3 regions of the Streptomyces sp. NPDC048172 genome follow, and region 1 is predicted to be linked to each of the others. Evidence: riboswitches for the same ligand, from Rfam matches in the RefSeq annotation. Region 1 holds a riboswitch; each other region holds the start of a gene.

The links. A riboswitch is a leader RNA that binds a small molecule or an ion and turns the genes downstream of it on or off. The one in region 1 is predicted to bind cobalamin.
Positions count from the first base shown of each region.
Region 2: it holds a riboswitch for cobalamin, as region 1 does, so the genes downstream of both, ACGF3A_RS18060 (cobalamin biosynthesis protein) here and ACGF3A_RS20610 (ABC transporter substrate-binding protein) in region 1, are expected to answer to the same signal.
Region 3: it holds a riboswitch for cobalamin, as region 1 does, so the genes downstream of both, ACGF3A_RS04635 (ribonucleoside-diphosphate reductase subunit alpha) here and ACGF3A_RS20610 (ABC transporter substrate-binding protein) in region 1, are expected to answer to the same signal.

Region 1 covers NZ_JBIDAT010000004.1:640,864-647,388, forward strand. Annotated here, with positions in the region: gene ACGF3A_RS20605 (MMPL family transporter) at 1-1,502, shown strand, start outside; cobalamin riboswitch at 1,532-1,686, shown strand; gene ACGF3A_RS20610 (ABC transporter substrate-binding protein) at 1,727-2,719, shown strand; gene ACGF3A_RS20615 (FecCD family ABC transporter permease) at 2,731-3,741, shown strand; gene ACGF3A_RS20620 (ABC transporter ATP-binding protein) at 3,738-4,514, shown strand; gene ACGF3A_RS20625 ((2Fe-2S)-binding protein) at 4,511-5,275, shown strand; gene ACGF3A_RS20630 (hypothetical protein) at 5,247-5,456, opposite strand; gene ACGF3A_RS20635 (Scr1 family TA system antitoxin-like transcriptional regulator) at 5,578-6,411, shown strand; gene ACGF3A_RS20640 (DUF397 domain-containing protein) at 6,408-6,525, shown strand, end outside.
Region 2 covers NZ_JBIDAT010000004.1:56,317-62,841, forward strand. Annotated here, with positions in the region: gene ACGF3A_RS18045 (helix-turn-helix domain-containing protein) at 1-74, shown strand, start outside; gene ACGF3A_RS18050 (hypothetical protein) at 109-528, shown strand; gene ACGF3A_RS18055 (DUF397 domain-containing protein) at 811-1,074, opposite strand; cobalamin riboswitch at 1,356-1,484, shown strand; gene ACGF3A_RS18060 (cobalamin biosynthesis protein) at 1,637-2,608, shown strand; gene ACGF3A_RS18065 (cobyric acid synthase) at 2,586-4,163, shown strand; gene ACGF3A_RS18070 (putative cobaltochelatase) at 4,218-6,308, shown strand; gene cobO (cob(I)yrinic acid a,c-diamide adenosyltransferase) at 6,308-6,525, shown strand, end outside.
Region 3 covers NZ_JBIDAT010000001.1:1,019,865-1,026,389, reverse strand. Annotated here, with positions in the region: gene ACGF3A_RS04650 (carbon starvation CstA family protein) at 59-2,221, shown strand; gene ACGF3A_RS04645 (YbdD/YjiX family protein) at 2,218-2,418, shown strand; gene ACGF3A_RS04640 (GNAT family N-acetyltransferase) at 3,082-3,585, shown strand; cobalamin riboswitch at 3,682-3,817, shown strand; gene ACGF3A_RS04635 (ribonucleoside-diphosphate reductase subunit alpha) at 3,946-6,387, shown strand; gene ACGF3A_RS04630 (ribonucleotide-diphosphate reductase subunit beta) at 6,387-6,525, shown strand, end outside.

The DNA.
Region 1 (6,525 bases):
TGGCCTCGCATCTCTTCACCGTCGCCGACTTCACCCCGCCGCTGATGATGCTCGTCGGGCTCGGAGTGGGGGTGGATTATGCCCTGCTGATCTTCTATCGGTATCGGCATGAGCTGCTGCGCGGGGTCGATACCGCGACCGCGACCCGTACCGCGCTCGACGCCGCCGGACGCACCGTCTTCTTCGCGGGCTGCACCGTGATCATCGCGCTGATGGGACTGGTCGCGCTGGGACTGGGCGCGTTGCAGGGGGTCGCCGTCGCCGTCGCGCTCACCGTGCTCGTGACCATGGCGGCGTCGCTCGTGCTGCTGCCCGCTCTGCTGGCGGTGGCGGGGCGCCGGATCGAGCGGCACGTGCGGGCCCGTACGGAACGGGCGCGGGCGAAGGGCCGGGCGGAGGGGCGGCGTTGGCGGGCGTGGGCCGAGGCGGTGCAGCGGCGTCCGCTGACCGCGCTCACGGCCGCCGTCCTCGCGCTGCTCGCGCTCTCCGCGCCCGCGCTGGACATGCGGCTGGGCTTCGCGGACGCGGGGAACGACGCGAGCGGGACGACCAGCCGTCAGGCGTACGACCTGCTGGCCGAGGGATTCGGGCCCGGCTTCAACGGGCCGCTCGTCGTCGTGAGCCAGGGCGGCGCGGAGGCCGCCGGGGAGGTGCGGGCCACGCTGGCCCGTACGGACGGGATCGCCGCCACCTCGCCCGTGCTGCCTTCGAAGGACACCGGCGTCTCCACCGTGCTCGCGTTCCCGGAGACGGCTCCGCAGGACGAGGCGACCGCCGACCTCGTGCACCGGCTGCGGGACGACGTGCTGCCGCCGGTGACCGAGCGGACGGGCGGGAAGGCCCTGGTGGGCGGGCCGACGGCCGCCGCGCAGGACTTCGCGGACTCGGTGTCGGACCGTATGCCGCTCTTCGTGGCGCTGGTGGTGGGACTCTCGGCGCTGCTGCTGATGGTGGTCTTCCGCTCGGTGCTGATCCCGCTGAAGGCCGCGCTGCTGAACCTGCTGTCGATCGCGGCGGCGCTGGGGGTCGTCACGCTGGTCTTCCAGGAGGGGCTGTTCGGGGCCGAGGCGGGGCCCGTCGAGGCGTTCATCCCGGTGATGATCTTCGCGATCGTCTTCGGGCTCTCGATGGACTACGAGGTCTTCCTCGTCTCCCGTATCCACGAGGAGTGGGAGCGTACGCGCGACCACCGGGGCGCGGTCCGCGAGGGGCTGGCGGCCACGGGCAAGGTGATCACGGCGGCCGCGGCGATCATGATCGTGGTGTTCGCGGCGTTCGTGCTGAGCCCGGACCGGATGCTCCAGCAGTTCGGGCTGGGGCTGGCCGTGGCGATCCTGCTGGACGCGGTGGTGATCCGCTGTCTGATCGTGCCCGCGGTGATGCGGCTGCTGGGCGAGCGCGCCTGGTGGCTCCCGGCGGGCCTCGCCCGGCGGCTGCCGAGGGTCGCGCTGGAGCGCCGGGAGGACGACCAGGCCGAGGGCCAGGAGAGCGTGCGCGTCTGACCGAGGGGCTCCGTCCCTGGTCGGGGCCCTGGGCGGGCCGTATGGAAGACTGCCGTTGTTCATCGAGGCGGCAGAGGCCAGGAAGCCGGTGCGAACCCGGCACGGTCCCGCCACTGTGACCGGCGGCACGTCCCCAGGGGCGTCCGCCGGGAGTCAGATACTGGTCTGCCGCCAACCTCACCAGGTCAGGGGACGCGGATCCCCTTGAGGAGGCAGGCATCGTCATGTCCCGTGCCGTGCGCACCCGTGCGCTTCTCGCCGCGCTGCTCATACCGGCGTCGGCCCTCACCGCGTGTTCGTCGTCGTCCAGCGCCGACGACAGCAGCGGCGGCAAGGCGCCCAAGGGCTTTCCGTACACGGTCACGAACTGTGGCGTGAAGACGACGTTCGAGAAGCCGCCCGAGCGGGCCGTGACGATGAACCAGAACACCACCGAGGTCATGCTCGCGCTCGGTCTGGAAGACCGTATGGCGGGCACCGCCTTCCTCGACGACAAGATCGTGCCCGAGTACCGGAAGGCGTACGACAAGGTCAAGGTGCTGGCCAAGGAGTACCCGTCCAAGGAGACGCTCCTCGGCGCCAACCCCGACTTCGTCTACGGCGCCTACCCCTCGGCGTTCGAGAAGGGCGAGGGCCGTGAGCGCCCCGCGCTCCAGGACAGCTCCGTGAACACCCGGCTGGCCACCGAGAGCTGCGCCAAGGGCCGGGTCGGGGTGCCGCAGCTGCACAAGGAGATCCGGGAGGTCGCCCGCACCTTCGGCGTCCCGGAGCGCGCCGAGAAGCTGATCAAGAAGCAGAACGAGCAGCTCGCCGCCACCGCGAAGCGGCTCAAGGGCGCGGAGAAGACCCGGGTGTTCGTGTACGACAGCGGTGACAACGCGGCGTTCACGGCGGGCGGCAAGGGCATCGGCAACGAGATCATCGAGCGCGCGGGCGCCGAGAACGTCTTCTCCTCCGTCGACAAGCCCTTCGGCGACGTCTCCTGGGAGAAGGTCGTCGAGAAGAACCCCGACACGATCGTGATCTACGACTACCGGGGCACCTCCCTCGCCAAGAAGAAGAAGCGGCTGCTGAACGACCCGGCGCTCAAGGACGTACCGGCGATCAAGCACAAGCGGTTCGCCGTGATGCCGCTCTCCTCCGTCGTGGTCGGGCCGCGCGTGCCGGACGCGGTGGACGAGCTGGCCGACCAGCTCCACCCGGACCGCGCCAAGTGAGGGCCGCGGCCGTGCCGGGCAGGCTGCGGTTCGCGCTCCTCACCTCCGGACTGGCCGCGCTGCTGTTCGTCGGCGCGCTGGCGAGCCTCGCGCTGGGCTCCGTCCGGATCCCGGTGGGGGACGTGGTGGCCGCGCTGACGGGAGGGTCCGAGCCGGGCCCGTTCACCACGATCGTGCGGGACGTACGGCTGCCGCGCGTGCTGCTCGCGGCGGTCGTCGGCGCGGGGCTCGCGGTCGTCGGAACGGTGCTGCAGGCGCTCGTACGCAATCCGCTGGCCGATCCGTTCCTGCTGGGCATCTCCTCGGGCGCCTCCACGGGCGCCGTGCTCGTCGTCGTCTTCGGCGTCGGGACGGTGACGATGAACGTGGGCGCGTTCGCCGGGTCGCTCTGCGCGCTCGTCGCCGTCTACGCGATGGCACGGCGCGGCGGCGTGATGACGACGGGACGGCTGGTGCTCGCCGGGGTCGCGATCCAGTACATCCTCTCCGCGCTCACCAGCCTCATCCTCGTCACCTCGTCCAAGACGGAGCACCTGCGGGAGATCCTCTTCTGGACGCTCGGCGGGCTGGGCGGGGCACGCTGGAACAGCCTGCCGCTGCCCGCCGTCGCGATGCTGCTGGGGCTGGCGCTGCTGATGGCGCTCGCCCGCCCCCTCGACCTGCTGCTCGCGGGCGAGGAGAGCGCGACCGTGATGGGCCTGGACACCGGGCGGTTCCGCGCGGCCGTCTTCCTGCTCGCCTCGCTGGTGACGGCCGTACTGGTCGCGGTCAGCGGGGCGATCGGCTTCGTCGGCCTGATGGTGCCGCACGCCGCGCGCATGGTCATCGGCGCCGGGCACCGCGCGCTGCTGCCGGTCTCCGCGCTGGGCGGCGCCGCGTTCCTCGTACTGGCCGACCTCGCGGCCCGTACGGTCGCCACGCCCGAGGAGATCCCGGTCGGGGTCCTCACGGCGCTCACGGGCGGCCCGTTCTTCCTGTGGCTCCTGCGCCGCAGCCAGCGCACCGAGGGGGTGCCGTCATGAGCGCGTCGCTGACCGCCGAGGACGTCACGTACTCCGTCGACGGCCACCGCCTGCTCGACGGTGTCACGCTCGACGCCGCGCCCGGCGAGACGATCGGCGTCGTCGGCCCCAACGGCAGCGGCAAGACGACGTTCCTGCGCTGCGTCTACGGCACGCTGCGCCCCGACGGCGGACGCGTCCTGCTCGACGGCGAGGACGCCGTCGCGATGGGCGCCCGGCGCCGGGCCCGGCACGTGGCCGCCGTGCCGCAGGACGCGCACGGCGTGACGGGCCTCAGCGTGCGCCAGATCGTGGCGATGGGCCGCTCGCCGCACAAGAGGTTCTGGGAGGGCGACACCGCACGGGACGAGGAGTTCGTACGGGACGCGCTCGCGCGCACCGGCGCGGCCGAGCTGGCCGAGCGCCGCTTCGAGGGGCTGTCCGGCGGCGAACGCCAGCGCGCGCTCGTCGCCCGCGCGCTGGTCCAGGAGCCGTCGCTCCTCGTCCTCGACGAGCCGACGAACCACCTCGACGTCCGCTACCAGCTGGAACTCCTCGGCCTCATCCGCGACCTGGGCACCACGAACCTGCTGGCACTGCACGACCTCAACCTCGCCGCCTCGTACTGCGACCGGCTGTTCGTACTGCGCGAGGGCCGCGTCGTGGCGGGCGGCAAGCCGGGCGAGGTCCTGACGGAGGCGATGCTCGCCGAGGTGTACGGAGTACGGGCTGAGATCACCGAGCACGCGGTGACGGGGCTGCCGACCGTCGTCTATCTCGGGGTTGCCGAATGACGCCGCTGGACGAACTCTTCCTGGAGCACGGTCCCCGGTACGACCTCGTGGTCGGCGAGCCGGATGCCGGTGACGGTGACGGTGACCGTGCATGGCTGCCGTCCGACCGTCTGCTCGACCCTTCCGGGGCCGAACTGGGCGTGCTCCTCGACGCCGAGACCGAGGGCAGCGGCCACCGCACCGCGCACGCCGCCGCGTTGACCCTGATCGCCGTCTACGCGGGCCGCGTCACGGCCGCCGCCGTCCTGGACTGGGCCCTGCACGGCCGGGTGTGGGACGTCCGTCCGGAGAACGTCCTCGTCCGCCCCGCCGCGCACGGCATCGGCGGCGTACGCCTGCGCGAGGCCCGCACCCTCGACTCCTCCCTCGCCTCCCTGCACGGAGCCGTGCTGCACACGCACCTGCTGCCGCTCGCCGACGCGCTGCACGCCCGTACGCGCGCCGGGCTGCGCCAGCTGCGCGGCGGCGTCGCCCACGGCTGCGCCACCGCGCTCTGCGCTTCGCGCGGGGCCGTACGCGAACTGGCCCCGCGCTGGCAGGAGTTCAGCGAGGGAACGGGCCTGGAGCGGCTCGGCGAGGTGGTGGAGGTCGCCGGACGCCTGCGCTACCTCCGCCGCACCTGCTGCCTCTTCTACACGAGCGCCGAATCGGGACGCTGCGCGAGCTGCTGCCTGACGCCACGCGACGAGCGCATACGGGCGTACGCCCGCGCCGCCGTCCCTCCTCTCCCTCCTACCTCTCCTCCGCCAGGGCGGCGATGAGGCGTTCGGCCGTCGCGAGGTTGCAGCGGCCCAGATCGAGCAGCGGCTCGGCGATCGTGTCGGCGCACGAGGAGAGGTCGACGCGGAGGGACGGCAACAGCACGTCCACGTGAGCCAGTGCGGCACGCAACCGCCGGGACACGTCGTCTGCTTCACGGAGCTTGATCACGGTCGACCTCATGTGCTGGTGCCTTCCCGAAGTGGGTTCATTACTTTCTGTGGTCCCAGCATCGCCCTCCGGGCATGATGAGGGGAGGGAGCCGACCGTGCAGGTGCAGTTGTCAAGAGCCGGAGAGCGAAGAATGGCAGCAGAGGACGAAGTCGGCGCGGACTTCAAGAGCGATCCCCGGGTGTCGACCCTGGCCTATTTCGGCACGGAGCTGCGTATCCAGCGGGAGCAGGCTGGGCTGTCCCAATCGGCTCTGGCCAGGCGCACGTTCTGCACGCACTCCCTGGTCTCCCGCATCGAATCCGCCCAGCGCATCCCGAGCGAAGAGTTCGCCCAGCGCTGTGACGAGGCGCTTGGCACAGGCGGTTCGTTCTGGCGCCTGTGGCCGGTCGTGATCCAGCACGCGTATCCGGACTGGTTCCGCCCGTTCGTGGAGCTGGAGAAGGACGCGACGGAGATCTGGGGCTTCGAGAACCAGGTGGTTCCCGGGCTGCTCCAGACCGAGGAGTACGCGCGCGCGATGTTCGACGCGGGAAGCCTGCCCAACGCCGACGAGCTGGTGGCGGCGCGGATGACCCGGCAGAGCATCTTCGAGAAGGAGCTGCCGCCGGAGTTCTGGGCTGTTCTCGATGAGAACGTTCTGCGACGGGTCATCGGCGGGCCCGACGTGATGAAGCAGCAGCTCGAACGGCTCGTCGAGGCCGCAGAGGACCCGCGTATCACCCTTCAGGTGCTCCCGCTCGATATCGGCGCCCACGCGGGGCTCGCGGGTGCCTTCGCCGGACTCGCCCTCAAAGAGGGCCAGGACGTGCTGTACGTGGACGGCATCGTGCGCGGGCACGTCTTGGCCGATCCGGACGACGTCAAGATGGGGCGTCGAGCCTATGATCTACTCAGGGCGGACGCCCTGCCCCCCAAGGCGTCCGTCAAGATGATTGCCGCAGCGGCAAAGGAAATCTCCCCATGACCAGCGCTGCCAACTGGCGCAAGAGCAGCTACAGCTCCAACAACGGCGGCAACTGCCTGGAGGTCGCAGTCGACTTCACCGGCGGAGCCGTCCCCGTACGGGACTCCAAGGACC
Region 2 (6,525 bases), 580 kb from region 1:
GCGAGCGCGCCCTGTCGATCGAAGAGTCCCGGACGCGGATCGAGCACGTCAGGGACGCCTTGAGCAGCAGTTAGTCCCTGACGGGGCGAGGGCAGGAAGGACGCGGCAGTGTCCGGTTGGCAGGAATGGCGGGAGCGGTTAGGCGGAGCGTTACGCGCCCTCAGGGGCGCGCCCGACGCGGCCGCCCGTCCTCCGGACGCCGAGGAGGGCGAGCTGTCGGCCGGGCTCACCGAGCGCGGCACGAACCTCCTCATCACCCTTGAGGCGGCCAGGACGGACAACCAGATCCGGCTGACCTACGCGCGCGCCCTCGCCACCTCGCTCCGGCTGCTCATCGGGGGCGGTGCGGTGGCATGCGCCACCTACGCGGGCGGAGGCTGGGCGCTCGTGCTGAGCGTGTGCGGCGCCTCGCTCCTCGCCGCCTGCTGCGTGGTCGTGGGACGCCGAATACGCCGCGCCGTCAACGGTGGCGCGGACCGCGGGGACGGCCGTGGGAGAGACGGCCGGGGAAGAGACGACCGCGCGTAGGCGCGAGCCCGTACCAGAGCCCCGCTCCGCCGGCGACGAGCGCGGCCACCAGCCCCCACACCACCGCCCGTGCCGCCCCTTCCGGCGCCAGCAGCGAGGCGGCGGCTCCGAGTCCGGTGGCGAGAAGTCCCACGGCGAGGCTGTATCTCGCGGTGAGGGAGAGAGGAGAGCGCGGGTCCCGCCCGGCACGGCTCTCCCCCGGGCGCCGCACCGCGTCTTCCGTCCGGTCGGGCATCGCCCCCACCGCCATCCCCTCCGCCTGAGGGAGTCCAGGCGCCGTCGTCAGTCCTCCGCGACCCAAGTCGCCGTGGTGGCCAGGAAACTACTCCATTGCGCGGTCGTAAAGGCGAGTACGTCGCCATCGGGACACTTGGAGTCCCGCACCAGGATCCGGCCCGCGGCGTCGCTGACCTCGACGCACGCACCGGGTCCGTCATTGCTGTAGCTACTCTTGATCCATATACCCGCGGACGAGTCTTCCTCGAACACTGCGACCTCCTCCGGCCCGAAAGCCAGCGCCCCGACGTGGCCGCGCGTCTGTGGCATGCGCCCCCCTTGCCGGCCCCGCGCTGCCGCCGAAGCCGGACACATTCGGTCGCATACCGTCCGCCGCAGGCAAGAAATCGCCTCCTGCCGTCGTTTGGCGCTCTCCCGTTTGTCATGTGCAGTCTTCCCAGCGGTCCGGGGCGCAAAGGTGCATTACTGGTCGCACGACTGCGGAAGTGCGGCGCGTGTGGGGCTCACCACTCCGCCCCCATTGCAGGTCAACAGCAAGTTGACGCCTCTCGGCCAACGTGGTGGACTTCCGGTGCCAAACGGCGGCATGGAGAGGAAGCCGGTGCGAATCCGGCGCGGTCCCGCCACTGTCACCGGGGAGCGCTCCCTCACCCAGAGCCACGGTCGCGTCGCGCGGCTGGAAGGCCGGGGCGGGCGTCGATCCGGGAGCCAGGAGACTCTCGCCGTCGGTCACGTCGAGCCAGGGCGAGGACCCTGAGTGAGGACACATGTCATGCGCGGCCCCGCCCTGAGCGATTCCGGTCCCCTGCCACCGACGCCACCTCTGCCGCCGCTGTTCCGCCGAGGCGCCGCGGCGCGCTGAATGATGCGGATGCGGGCTTCTTACGCGTACGCCTGCGGCGCCGCCCTCGGATACGCCGTCGATCTTCTGCTGGGTGACCCCCGGCGCGGCCACCCCGTCGCCGCCTTCGGGCGGGCCGCCGGGGCGCTGGAGCGGCATGTGTGGCGGGACCGGCGGGACGCGGGCGCCGGGTACGCCGTGCTGGCCGCGGGCGCCGTGGTCACGGGTGCGGCCGTGCTGGAACGGGCCGTGCGGGACCGGCCCGGCGCGCGGACCGTGCTGACGGCCGCCGCCGTGTGGAGCGTGCTGGGCGGGACGAGCCTGGCGCGGGAGGCGCGGGCCGTCGGCTCGGCGCTGGCCGCCGGGGACGTCGAGGTGGCCCGGGAGCGGCTGCCGCACCTGTGCGGGCGGGACCCGCAGGCGCTGGACGCGGAGGCACTGGCGCGCGCTGTCGTGGAGTCGGTCGCGGAGAACACCTCGGACGCCGTCGTGGGCGCCCTCGTGTGGGGCGCGGTCGCGGGAGTGCCGGGCATGGCCGGGTTCCGGGCGCTCAACACGCTGGACGCGATGGTGGGGCACAAGTCGCCGCGGCACCTCCGGTTCGGCTGGGCGGCGGCGCGGCTGGACGACGTCGTGGGGTGTCCGGGAGCGCGGCTGACGGCGGTGCTCGCGGCCGTTGCCGGTGACGACGCGCGCGGAGCCGTACGGGCGTGGCGCGAGGACGCGCACCGGCATCCGAGCCCGAACGCGGGGCCCGTGGAGGCCGCGTTCGCGGGCGCGCTCGGCGTACGGCTGGGCGGCACCCTCGCGTACGGCGGCCGTACGGAGCACCGTCCGGTCCTCAACACCTCCGGGCGGCCCGTACGGACGGAGGACATCGCGCGTGCCGTACGGCTGTCGCGACGGGTGAGCGCGCTGGCGTTCGCCACCACCGTGGCGGCGGGCGCCGTGCGGATGAGGGTGCGGGAGGGAGTGCGCCGTGGGCGCGAAGGGAAGCGCTAGGGACGGCGGGACGGGCGGCGGGACCGGCGGCGGGCTGCTCGTCGCGGGGACGACCTCGGACGCGGGCAAGAGCGTCGTGACGGCGGGAATCTGCCGCTGGCTGGCGCGCAAGGGGATCAGCGTGGCGCCGTTCAAGGCGCAGAACATGTCACTGAACTCGTTCGTGACGCGGGACGGCGCCGAGATAGGCCGCGCCCAGGCCATGCAGGCCGCCGCGGCCCGGGTGGAGCCCAGCGCGCTGATGAACCCCGTACTGCTCAAGCCCGGCAGCGACCGCACCAGCCAAGTGGTGCTCATGGGGCGTGCCGTGGGCGAGATGTCGGCCAAGGGCTACTTCGGGAACCACCGCAGCGGCGTGTACGGGCGGCGTGAGGACCTTCTGGAGCCCGTCGTCGCCTGTCTGGAGGAGCTGCGGCGTACGCACGACGCGGTCGTCTGCGAGGGCGCGGGCAGCCCCGCGGAGATCAACCTGCGGCGCAACGACATCGTCAACATGGGCCTGGCGCGCGCCGCGCGGCTGCCCGTGCTGGTGGTCGGGGACATCGACAGGGGAGGCGTCTTCGCCTCGCTGTTCGGGACGACCGCACTGCTGGCCGAGGAGGACCAGGCGCTGCTGGCGGGCTATCTGGTCAACAAGTTCCGCGGGGACGTCTCGCTGCTGGAGCCCGGCCTGGAGATGCTGCGGAAGCTGACGGGGCGGTCGACGTACGGGGTGCTGCCCTTCCAGCACGGGCTGGGCATCGACGAGGAGGACGGGCTGCGTGTCTCCCTGCGCGGCACGGTGCGCGAATCCGAGGTGACGGCGCCGTACGGCGCGGACGTGCTGCGGGTGGCGGTGCTCCCCGTGCCGCTGATGTCGAACTTCACGGACGTCGACGCGCTGGCCGCCGAGCCCGGCGTGGTCGTGCGGTTCTGCGACCGTCCCGAGGAGCTGTCCGACGCCGATCTGGTGGTGGTGCCGGGGACGCGCGGCACCGTCAGGGCACTGGAGTGGCTGCGGGCGCGCGGACTGGCCGACGCGCTCGCCCGGCGGGCGGCCGAAGGACGCCCCGTACTGGGCATCTGCGGCGGCTACCAGGTGCTCGGCGAGCGCATCGAGGACGACGTCGAGTCCCGTGCCGGAACGGTCGAAGCGCTCGGACTGCTGCCCCTGCGGGTGCGGTTCGCGCGGGAGAAGACCCTCGCGCGCCCGGAGGGCACGGCCCTCGGCGAGCCCGTCGAGGGGTACGAGATCCACCACGGCGTCGCGGACGTACGCGGCGGCGAGCCGTTCCTCGGCGACGGCTGCCGGGTCGGCTCCGTATGGGGCACGCACTGGCACGGCTCGCTGGAGTCCGACGCGTTCCGGCGGGCCTTTCTGCGCCGGGTGGCGGCCGACGCGGGCCGCGCCTTCGTGCCCGCCCCTGAGACGAGTTTCGCCGCGCTGCGCGAGGAACAGCTCGACCGTCTCGGCGATCTGGTCGAGGAGCACGCGGACACCGCCGCGCTGCTGCGGCTCATCGAGGAGGGCGCGCCGGAAGGGCTGCCGTTCGTGGGGCCGGGAGCGCCCCTGTGACACACCCGCTCCCCCACTCCCTGGCCCCCATTTCTGGAAAGGACTGACTGACGCGTGAGCACCCCCTATCCGTTCACCGCCATCGTCGGGATGCAGGACCTCCAACTAGGCCTGCTGCTCAACGCGGTCAACCCGGCCATCGGCGGCGTCCTCGTAAGAGGCGAGAAGGGCACGGCGAAGAGCACGGCCGTACGAGCCCTCGCGGCGCTCATGCCTCGGGTCGACGTCGTTCCGGGCTGCCGTTTCTCCTGTGCGCCCGCCTCGCCCGATCCGGCGTGCCCGGACGGGCCGCACGACAGCGGTGTCACCGGGGAGGCACGGGCCGCCCGGATGGTCGAGCTGCCCGTGGGCGCGTCCGAGGACCGTCTCGTGGGGGCGCTCGACATCGAACGGGCGCTGTCGGACGGCGTGAAGGCGTTCGAGCCCGGCCTCCTCGCGGACGCGCACCGGGGCGTGCTCTACGTGGACGAGGTCAACCTGCTCCACGACCATCTGGTCGACCTCCTGCTCGACGCCGCCGCCATGGGCGCGTCGTACGTCGAGCGCGAGGGCGTGTCCGTACGGCACGCCTCCCGCTTCCTGCTCGTCGGGACGATGAACCCCGAGGAGGGTGAGCTGCGCCCGCAGCTGCTCGACCGTTTCGGTCTGACCGTGGAGGTCGCGGCCTCGCGCGAGACGGACGAGCGCGTGGAGGTCGTACGGCGGCGGCTGGCGTACGACGACGACCCGGACGGGTTCACGGGGCGCTGGGCCGGGGAGGAGCGCGCCATGCGCGAGCGGATCGCCGCCGCGCGGGCGCTGCTGCCGCGGGTGCGGCTGGGCGACGCGGCGCTGCGGCAGATCGCGGCCACCTGTGCGGCGTTCGAGGTGGACGGCATGCGGGCCGACCTCGTGATGGCCCGTACGGCGACGGCGCTCGCCGCGTGGGCGGGACGCGAGGACGTGCTCGCCGAGGACGTGCGGCAGGCCGCGCTCCTCGCGCTGCCGCACCGCCGCCGCAGGAACCCCTTCGACGCGCCCGGCCTCGACGAGGACAAGCTCGACGAGACCCTGGAGCAGAACAGCGGCGCGGACGACGACCCGGACCCCCAGGGCCCGGACGGGGCCGGGCCGGACGACGACGACGGCGGTGGCGGGCCCGACGGGGGCGGCGGCCTGCCGCCCGAGGCGCCTGAGGGCGGCGAGCAGTCCGAGCAGCCCTCCGTGCCCGAGCAGGGGCAGCCCCAGGAGGCCCCCTCGGAGTCCTCCGGGCCGTCCGCCGAGCAGACCGAGCAGACCCCCGCCGAGGGCGCGCGGGCCCCGGAGAAGGCCGCTGCGCCCGCCGCTGAGCCGTTCAAGGCCCGTACGCTCACCGTCCCCGGGCTCGGTGAGGGCGCCGCCGGACGGCGCTCCCGTGCCCGTACGGCGCACGGTCGTACGACCGGGGCGCGGCGCCCGCAGGGCGCGCTCGGCAAGCTCCACCTGGCGGCGACCGTGCAGGCCGCGGCGCCGCACCAGCACGCGCGGGGGCGCGCGGGCAACGGGCTGCTGCTGCGCAGGGACGACCTGCGCGAGGCCGTACGGGAGGGCCGCGAGGGCAATCTCGTGCTGTTCGTGGTCGACGCCTCCGGTTCGATGGCGGCGCGGCGGCGTATGAGCGCCGTCAAGGGCGCCGTGCTGTCGCTGCTGCTCGACGCCTACCAGCGGCGCGACAAGGTCGGCCTGGTGACGTTCCGCAGGAGCGAGGCGGAGGTCGCGCTGCCGCCGACCTCGTCCGTGGACACCGCCGCCGCGCGCCTGGAGTCGCTGCCGACCGGCGGCCGTACGCCGCTGGCGGCCGGGCTGCTGAAGGCCCGCGAGGTGCTGCGCGTGGAGCGGATGCGCGATCCCGCGCGGCGCCCCCTGCTCGTCACCGTCACGGACGGCAAGGCCACCGGCGGCCCCGAACCGCTCGTACGGACACGCCGCGCGGCCTCCCTGCTCGCCGCCGAGGGCACCGCCTCGGTGGTCGTCGACTGCGAGACGGGGCCCGTACGGCTCGGGCTCGCGGCCGAACTGGCGCGGGACCTCGGGGGCCCCGCCGTCACGCTGGACGAGCTGCGCGCCGACGCCGTCACCGACCTCGTACGCCATGCCACCGCCACGCACTCACGGAGGGCCGCCTGATGCCAAAGGGACAGCCGGACGTCGTACCGGACGACGGACTCACCACGCGCCAGCGGCGCAACAGGCCGCTGGTCGCCGTCCATACGGGCACCGGCAAGGGCAAGTCGACCGCCGCGTTCGGGATGGCGCTGCGCGCCTGGAACCAGGGCTGGCCCATCGGGGTGTTCCAGTTCGTGAAGTCGGCCAAATGGAAGGTCGGCGAGGAGCGGGCACTGCG
Region 3 (6,525 bases), on a different contig from region 1:
CGTCGTGCAATGTTCACTGGGCCCGCAGTGGACGCTGGGGGACGAGGAGGACACTCGCGTGCGTAACGCCAGCCCGAAATCCATCGCCATCTGGTCAGCTGTCGCGCTCGTCGGCGCGGCCGGATGGGCCGTACTCGCCCTGGCGCGCGGCGAGGAGGTGTCGGCCGCCTGGATGGTCGCGGCGGCACTCGGCTCGTACGCCATCGGGTACCGCTTCTACGCGCGCTTCATCGTGACCCGCGTACTGAAGGTCGACAAGACCCGCGCCACCCCGGCCGAACGGCTCGACAACGGGATCGACTTCCACCCCACCGACCGGCGCGTGCTGCTCGGTCACCACTTCGCCGCCATCGCGGGCGCAGGGCCGCTCGTCGGGCCCGTACTGGCCGCCCAGATGGGCTATCTGCCGGGGACCATCTGGATCATCGTCGGCGTGATCTTCGCGGGCGCCGTCCAGGACATGGTCACGCTCTTCTTCTCGATGCGGCGCGACGGCAAGTCGCTGGGCCAGATGGCCCGCGAGGAGATCGGCCCGGTGGGCGGCGCCGCCGCGCTGCTGGCCGTCCTCGCGATCATGATCATCCTGCTGGCGGTGCTGGCGCTGGTCGTCGTCAACGCGCTGGCGGAGTCGCCCTGGGGCACGTTCTCCATCGGGATGACCATCCCGATCGCCCTCTTCATGGGCTTCTACCTGCGCGTCCTGCGCCCCGGCCGGGTCACCGAGGTCTCCGTCATCGGCATCGCGCTGCTGCTGCTCGCGCTGGTCTCCGGGCGCTGGGTGGCCGAGTCCTCCTGGGCCGAGGCCTTCACGCTCGCGCCGAGCACGCTGGTCATCTGGCTGCTGGTCTACAGCTTCGTCGCCTCGATCCTGCCCGTGTGGATGCTGCTGGCCCCGCGCGACTACCTCTCCACCTTCATGAAGATCGGCACCATCGGGCTGCTCGCCCTCGGCGTCATCTTCACGCTGCCGACGATGAAGATGGAGGGCGTCACGGACTTCGCCGGAGGCGGGGACGGCCCCGTCTTCGCCGGCTCGCTCTTCCCGTTCGTCTTCATCACCATCGCCTGCGGCGCGCTCTCCGGCTTCCACGCCCTCATCTCCTCGGGCACCACCCCGAAGATGATGCAGAAGGAGACCCAGGTCCGCATGATCGGCTACGGCTCCATGCTGATGGAGTCCTTCGTGGCGATCATGGCGATGGTCGCGGCCAGCATCATCGACCCCGGCCTCTACTTCGCGATGAACGCCCCGGCGGGCGTGATCGGCGACAACGTGCAGGCCGCGAGCGAGGCCGTGAAGGGCCTCGGATACACCATCACCCCCGACCAGTTGGCCGCCGCCGCCAAGGCCGTCGAGGAACAGTCGCTGCTCTCCCGTACGGGCGGCGCGCCCACGCTCGCGATCGGCGTCTCCGAGATCTTCTCCAAGGTGATCGGCGGCGCCGGGATGAAGGCGTTCTGGTACCACTTCGCGATCATGTTCGAGGCGCTCTTCATCCTGACGGCGCTGGACGCGGGTACGCGCGTGGGCCGGTTCATGCTCCAGGACATGCTGGGCAACGTCTACAAGCCGTTCCGCCGCGTCAGCTGGTGGCCCGGCCTGCTGGCCTCCAGCGCCGTGATCGTCGCCCTCTGGGGCTACTTCCTGTGGGTCGGCGTCCACGAGCCGCTCGGCGGGATCAACCAGCTCTTCCCGCTCTTCGGCATCGCCAACCAGCTCCTCGCCGCCGTAGCGCTGGCCGTCTGCACCACGCTCCTGGTCAAGTCCGGCCGCCTCAAGTGGGCCTGGGTCACGGCCGTTCCGCTCGCCTGGGACGCGGTCGTCACGCTCACCGCCAGCTGGCAGAAGGTCTTCTCCAGCGACCCGAAGGTCGGCTTCTTCGAGCAGCGCTCCGTCTACCAGGAGGCCATCGACGCGGGCAAGGTCCTTCCCCCGGCGAAGAACATGGACGACATGCACACCGTCGTCACCAACTCCACGGTGGACGGCGTCCTCTCCGCGCTCTTCGCGGTCCTCGTCATCGTGGTGCTGCTGGACGCCGGGCGCACCTGCTTCCGGGCGATCCGCAACCCGGGCACCGCGACGCTGACGGAGGTTCCGCACCAGGAATCCAAGATCGTCGCCCCGGCGGGGCTGATCCCCACGAAGGAGGAGAAGGCGGAGCTTGCCGCCGCCGGCACGTCCTCGTCCTCGTCCTCGTCCAGTGAGGAGGTCCGATGAACCCTCTCCTGAGGGCGGGGCGCTGGATCCGCTGGTACGTCCGCGAGTTCACGGACGAGAGCGCGTACGAGCGGTACGTGGCGCACGTCCGCCGGCACTCGGGGCCCTCGGCCCCGGTGCCGACCCGCCGCGACTTCGAGCGCCGCCGCACGGACGCCCGCGAGGCGGACCCCAGAGACGGCTACCGCTGCTGCTAACCCACCCCAGCCAAGCAGAGGGCACCCCCTGCTCCTCCCTCCACTGAGCTTGGGAAGTCCGCGCTTCTCCCTCCACCCCACAGCGCTTGGGAGTCCTGCGCTTCTCCCTCCGCCCCGCTGCGCTTGGCAGGCCTGCGCTTCTCCCTCCACTCCACTGCGCTCGGGAGCTCTGCGCTTCTCCCTCCGCCCCTCTGAGCTTGGGGCTGCGCCCCTGCCGGGGCGAGCCCCGCTTCTCCCTCCGCTGTGCTTGGGAAGTCTGCGCAAGGCGCAGGGTTGGCAAGCGCAGCCCCCCCACGCCGGGTACCCCGCGCACAAGAGCCGCGCCCGGGGTGCCCCGGGCTGTGCTTCGCGGGCCGCGCCCGCGTCGTGGCTTGTCGCGCAGTTCCCCGCGCCCCTTAGGGAGAAGGGGCAAGCCCAAAAGTCTTGGACCGGTCGCGCCCCGCGGCGGAGCCGCAAAACAAACACAGCCCCGCGCCCCTGAGGGAGAAGGGGCAAGCCCCGAGGTGTTGTGACCGGGCGCGCACCCGCGGCGGAGCCGCACATCAAACACAGCCCCGTGCCCCCGAAGGGGCAAGCCCCGAAGTCCTGCACCGGGCACCCCGGCACGCTCGGCCGGGAAAATTGCGGTGCTCTCTGTCAGAGGGGGCGGACATCATGGGCGGTATGGACTTTACGGTGAGGGCCGCGTACGCGGAGGAGTTCGGGGCAGTCGGGGAGCTGACCGGAGAGGTGTATCTCCGGGACGGGCTGCTGGACTTCGGGGAGTCGGACGGGTATCTGCGGACACTCCGGGACGCCGCGACCCGCGCGGCACAGGCAGAGCTCCTGGTAGCCGCCGACCAGAACGGCACACTCCTCGGCACAGTGACATACGTAGGCGACGGCGGCCCGTACGCGGAGCTGGCCGGCGAGAGCGAGGCCGAGTTCCGGATGCTCGCGGTCGACGGCGCCGCCCGCAGCCGAGGGGTCGGGGAGGCGCTCGTGAGAGCGTGCGTGGACCGTACGAGGGAGCGCGGCCGCACGGGCATAGTCATCTGCAGCCAGCCCCACATGCACGCCGCCCACCGCCTCTACACCCGGCTCGGATTCCACCGCGCGCCCGCCCGCGACTGGAACCCGATCGAGGGCGTCGACATCACGCTCCAGGCGTTCACGCTGGCTCTGTAGGGCCTTGTAGGGCCCTGCAAGGCCCTGCGGCGCGCCACCGCACTGTAAACCATCTCTTGACCCTCGACACAACATCTAGGGGCGCCTCCACCACGCACCCCAACATGTATGCTCGACCGAGCCGTTCGCCGCAGGGGAATCCGGTGTGACTCCGGAGCTGTCCCGCAGCGGTGTGCGCCGTGCTGCCTGTACGGCGCGAGCCCGAATGCCTGCCGGGCGGCATCGACGAACGTCCGGGTCTCGTGGAGTGGACCGGGGGCGGCGCCGTGGAATGCCATGCCCGTGAGGGCGCTGTTCGGCATGCCCGCGCGCCGGCGTCCCGTGCCCGCCCTCGGCCCCTGAGCGAGGGAGAGCAGAGCAGTGACCATCGCACCATCAGCTCCGTCAGTGCCGTCGGCGACGGCACCAGGACTCACGGCACCGGGACTCACGGCACCCGGAACGGAACCCGAAGCTCCGGACGACGCGCCCGCCGCCGCGCTCCTGCGCACCCTCACCGACCTCACCGCGGACCTCACCGCCGTCGCCCCCGGCAGGATCGCCGCCGCGGCCCTGCGGGGACGCCGTCGGGACTCGTCCGAGGCCGAGCTGCGGGAGCTCGCCACCGAGGCGGCGGCCGGGCTGATCGGTGAGGAGCCCGAGCACTCCCGGCTCGCGGCGCGCCTGCTCACCCTCGCGATCCGCGAGGAGGCGGCCTCCCAGGGCGCCACCTCGTTCTCCGCCTCCGTCGCCGTCGGCCACGCGCAGGGGCTGATCGCGGACGCCACGGCGGCCTTCGTCCGTACGCACGCCGCGCGGCTCGACGCGCTCGTCGAGGAGGCCCTCGCCGAGGGCGCCGACGACCGCTTCGGCTACTTCGGGCTGCGCACCGTGCACTCCCGCTACCTGCTCCGGCACCCGACGACGCGTCAGGTGATCGAGACGCCGCAGCACTTCCTGCTCCGCGTGGCCTGCGGTCTGGCCGACGGCGACTCCGAGCGCGCCGCGGACGAGATCGTGGACGAGGTCGCGGCGCTCTACGGGCTCACCAGTTCGCTCTCCTACCTGCCCTCCTCCCCCACCCTCTTCAACTCCGGCACCCGCCACCCCCAGATGTCGTCCTGCTATCTGCTCGACTCCCCCCGGGACGAGCTGGACTCGATCTACGAGCGGTACCACCAGGTCGCCCGCCTCTCGAAGCACGCGGGCGGCATCGGCCTCTCGTACGCGCGGATCCGCGCGCGGGGCTCGCTGATCCGGGGGACGAACGGGCACTCGAACGGCATCGTGCCGTTCCTCAAGACCCTGGACGCCTCGGTCGCCGCCGTGAACCAGGGTGGGCGCCGCAAGGGCGCCGCCGCCGTCTATCTGGAGACGTGGCACGCGGACATCGAGGAGTTCCTGGAGCTGCGCGACAACACCGGCGAGGACGCCCGCCGCACCCACAACCTCAATCTGGCGCACTGGATCCCCGACGAGTTCATGCGCCGCGTCGAGACCGACGCCGACTGGTCGCTCTTCTCGCCCGCGGACGCGCCCGAGCTGGTCGACCTGTGGGGCGAGGAGTTCGACGCCGCGTACCGCAGGGCCGAGGCCGAGGGGCGCGCGCTGCGGACCGTGCCCGCGCGGCAGCTCTACGGCGCGATGATGCGCACCCTCGCGCAGACCGGCAACGGCTGGATGACGTTCAAGGACACCTCCAACCGGACCGCCAACCAGACGGCGGAGCCGGGCCGTACCGTCCACTCCTCGAACCTGTGCACGGAGATCCTGGAGGTCACCGACGACGGCGAGACCGCCGTGTGCAACCTCGGGTCCGTCAACCTCGCCGCCCACCTGGGCGAGGGCGGGGACGGCCGCGAGATGGACTGGGAGCGCCTCGACGCGACCGTCCGCACCGCCGTGACGTTCCTCGACCGCGTGGTGGACATCAACTACTACCCGACCCCGCAGGCCGAGGGCTCCAACTCCCGCTGGCGGCCGGTCGGCCTGGGCGTGATGGGCCTCCAGGACGTCTTCTTCCGGCTGGGCCTGCCCTTCGACTCCGCGGAGGCCCGCGCGCTCTCCACCCGTATCGCCGAGCGGATCATGCTCGCGGCGTACGAGGCGTCCGCCGGGCTGGCCGAGCGGAACGGCCCGCTCCCGGCCTGGTCCGCGACCCGTACGGCGCGCGGCGTGCTGCACCCGGACCACTACCCGAACGCCGAGCCGCGCTGGGCGGACCGCTGGGCGGCGCTGCGCGCCCGTGTCGCGCGCACCGGGATGCGCAATTCGCTGCTGCTCGCCATCGCGCCGACCGCGACCATCGCCTCGATCGCGGGTGTCTACGAGTGCATCGAGCCGCAGGTCTCCAACCTGTTCAAGCGCGAGACGCTCAGCGGCGAGTTCCTCCAGGTCAACACCTACCTGGTGGAGGAGCTGAAGCGGCACGGCCTGTGGGACGACCGCGCCCGCGAGGCGCTGCGCGAGTCCAACGGCTCGGTCCAGGACCTGGGCTGGGTGCCCGCCGACGTCCAGGCGCTGTACCGCACGGCGTGGGAGATCCCGCAGCGCGCCCTCATCGACATGGCCGCCGACCGCACCCCGTACCTCGACCAGAGCCAGTCGCTGAACCTGTTCATGGCCTCCCCCACCATCGGGAAGCTCAGCTCGATGTACGCGTACGCCTGGAAGCGCGGCATCAAGACCACGTACTACCTGCGGTCGCGCCCCGCGACCCGCATCGCGCAGGCGGCGAGCTCGCTCCCCGCGCAGCAGGCGACGAGCGAGGAAGCGCTCGCCTGTTCCCTGGAAAACCCCGAGTCCTGCGAGGCCTGCCAGTGATGAGTGACCACAAGAACCTGCTCGACCCGGGCTTCGAGCTGACCCTGCGCCCCATGCGCTACCCGCACTTCTACGACCGCTACCGGGACGCGATCAAGAACACCTGGACCGTCGAGGAGGTCGATCTCCACTCCGACG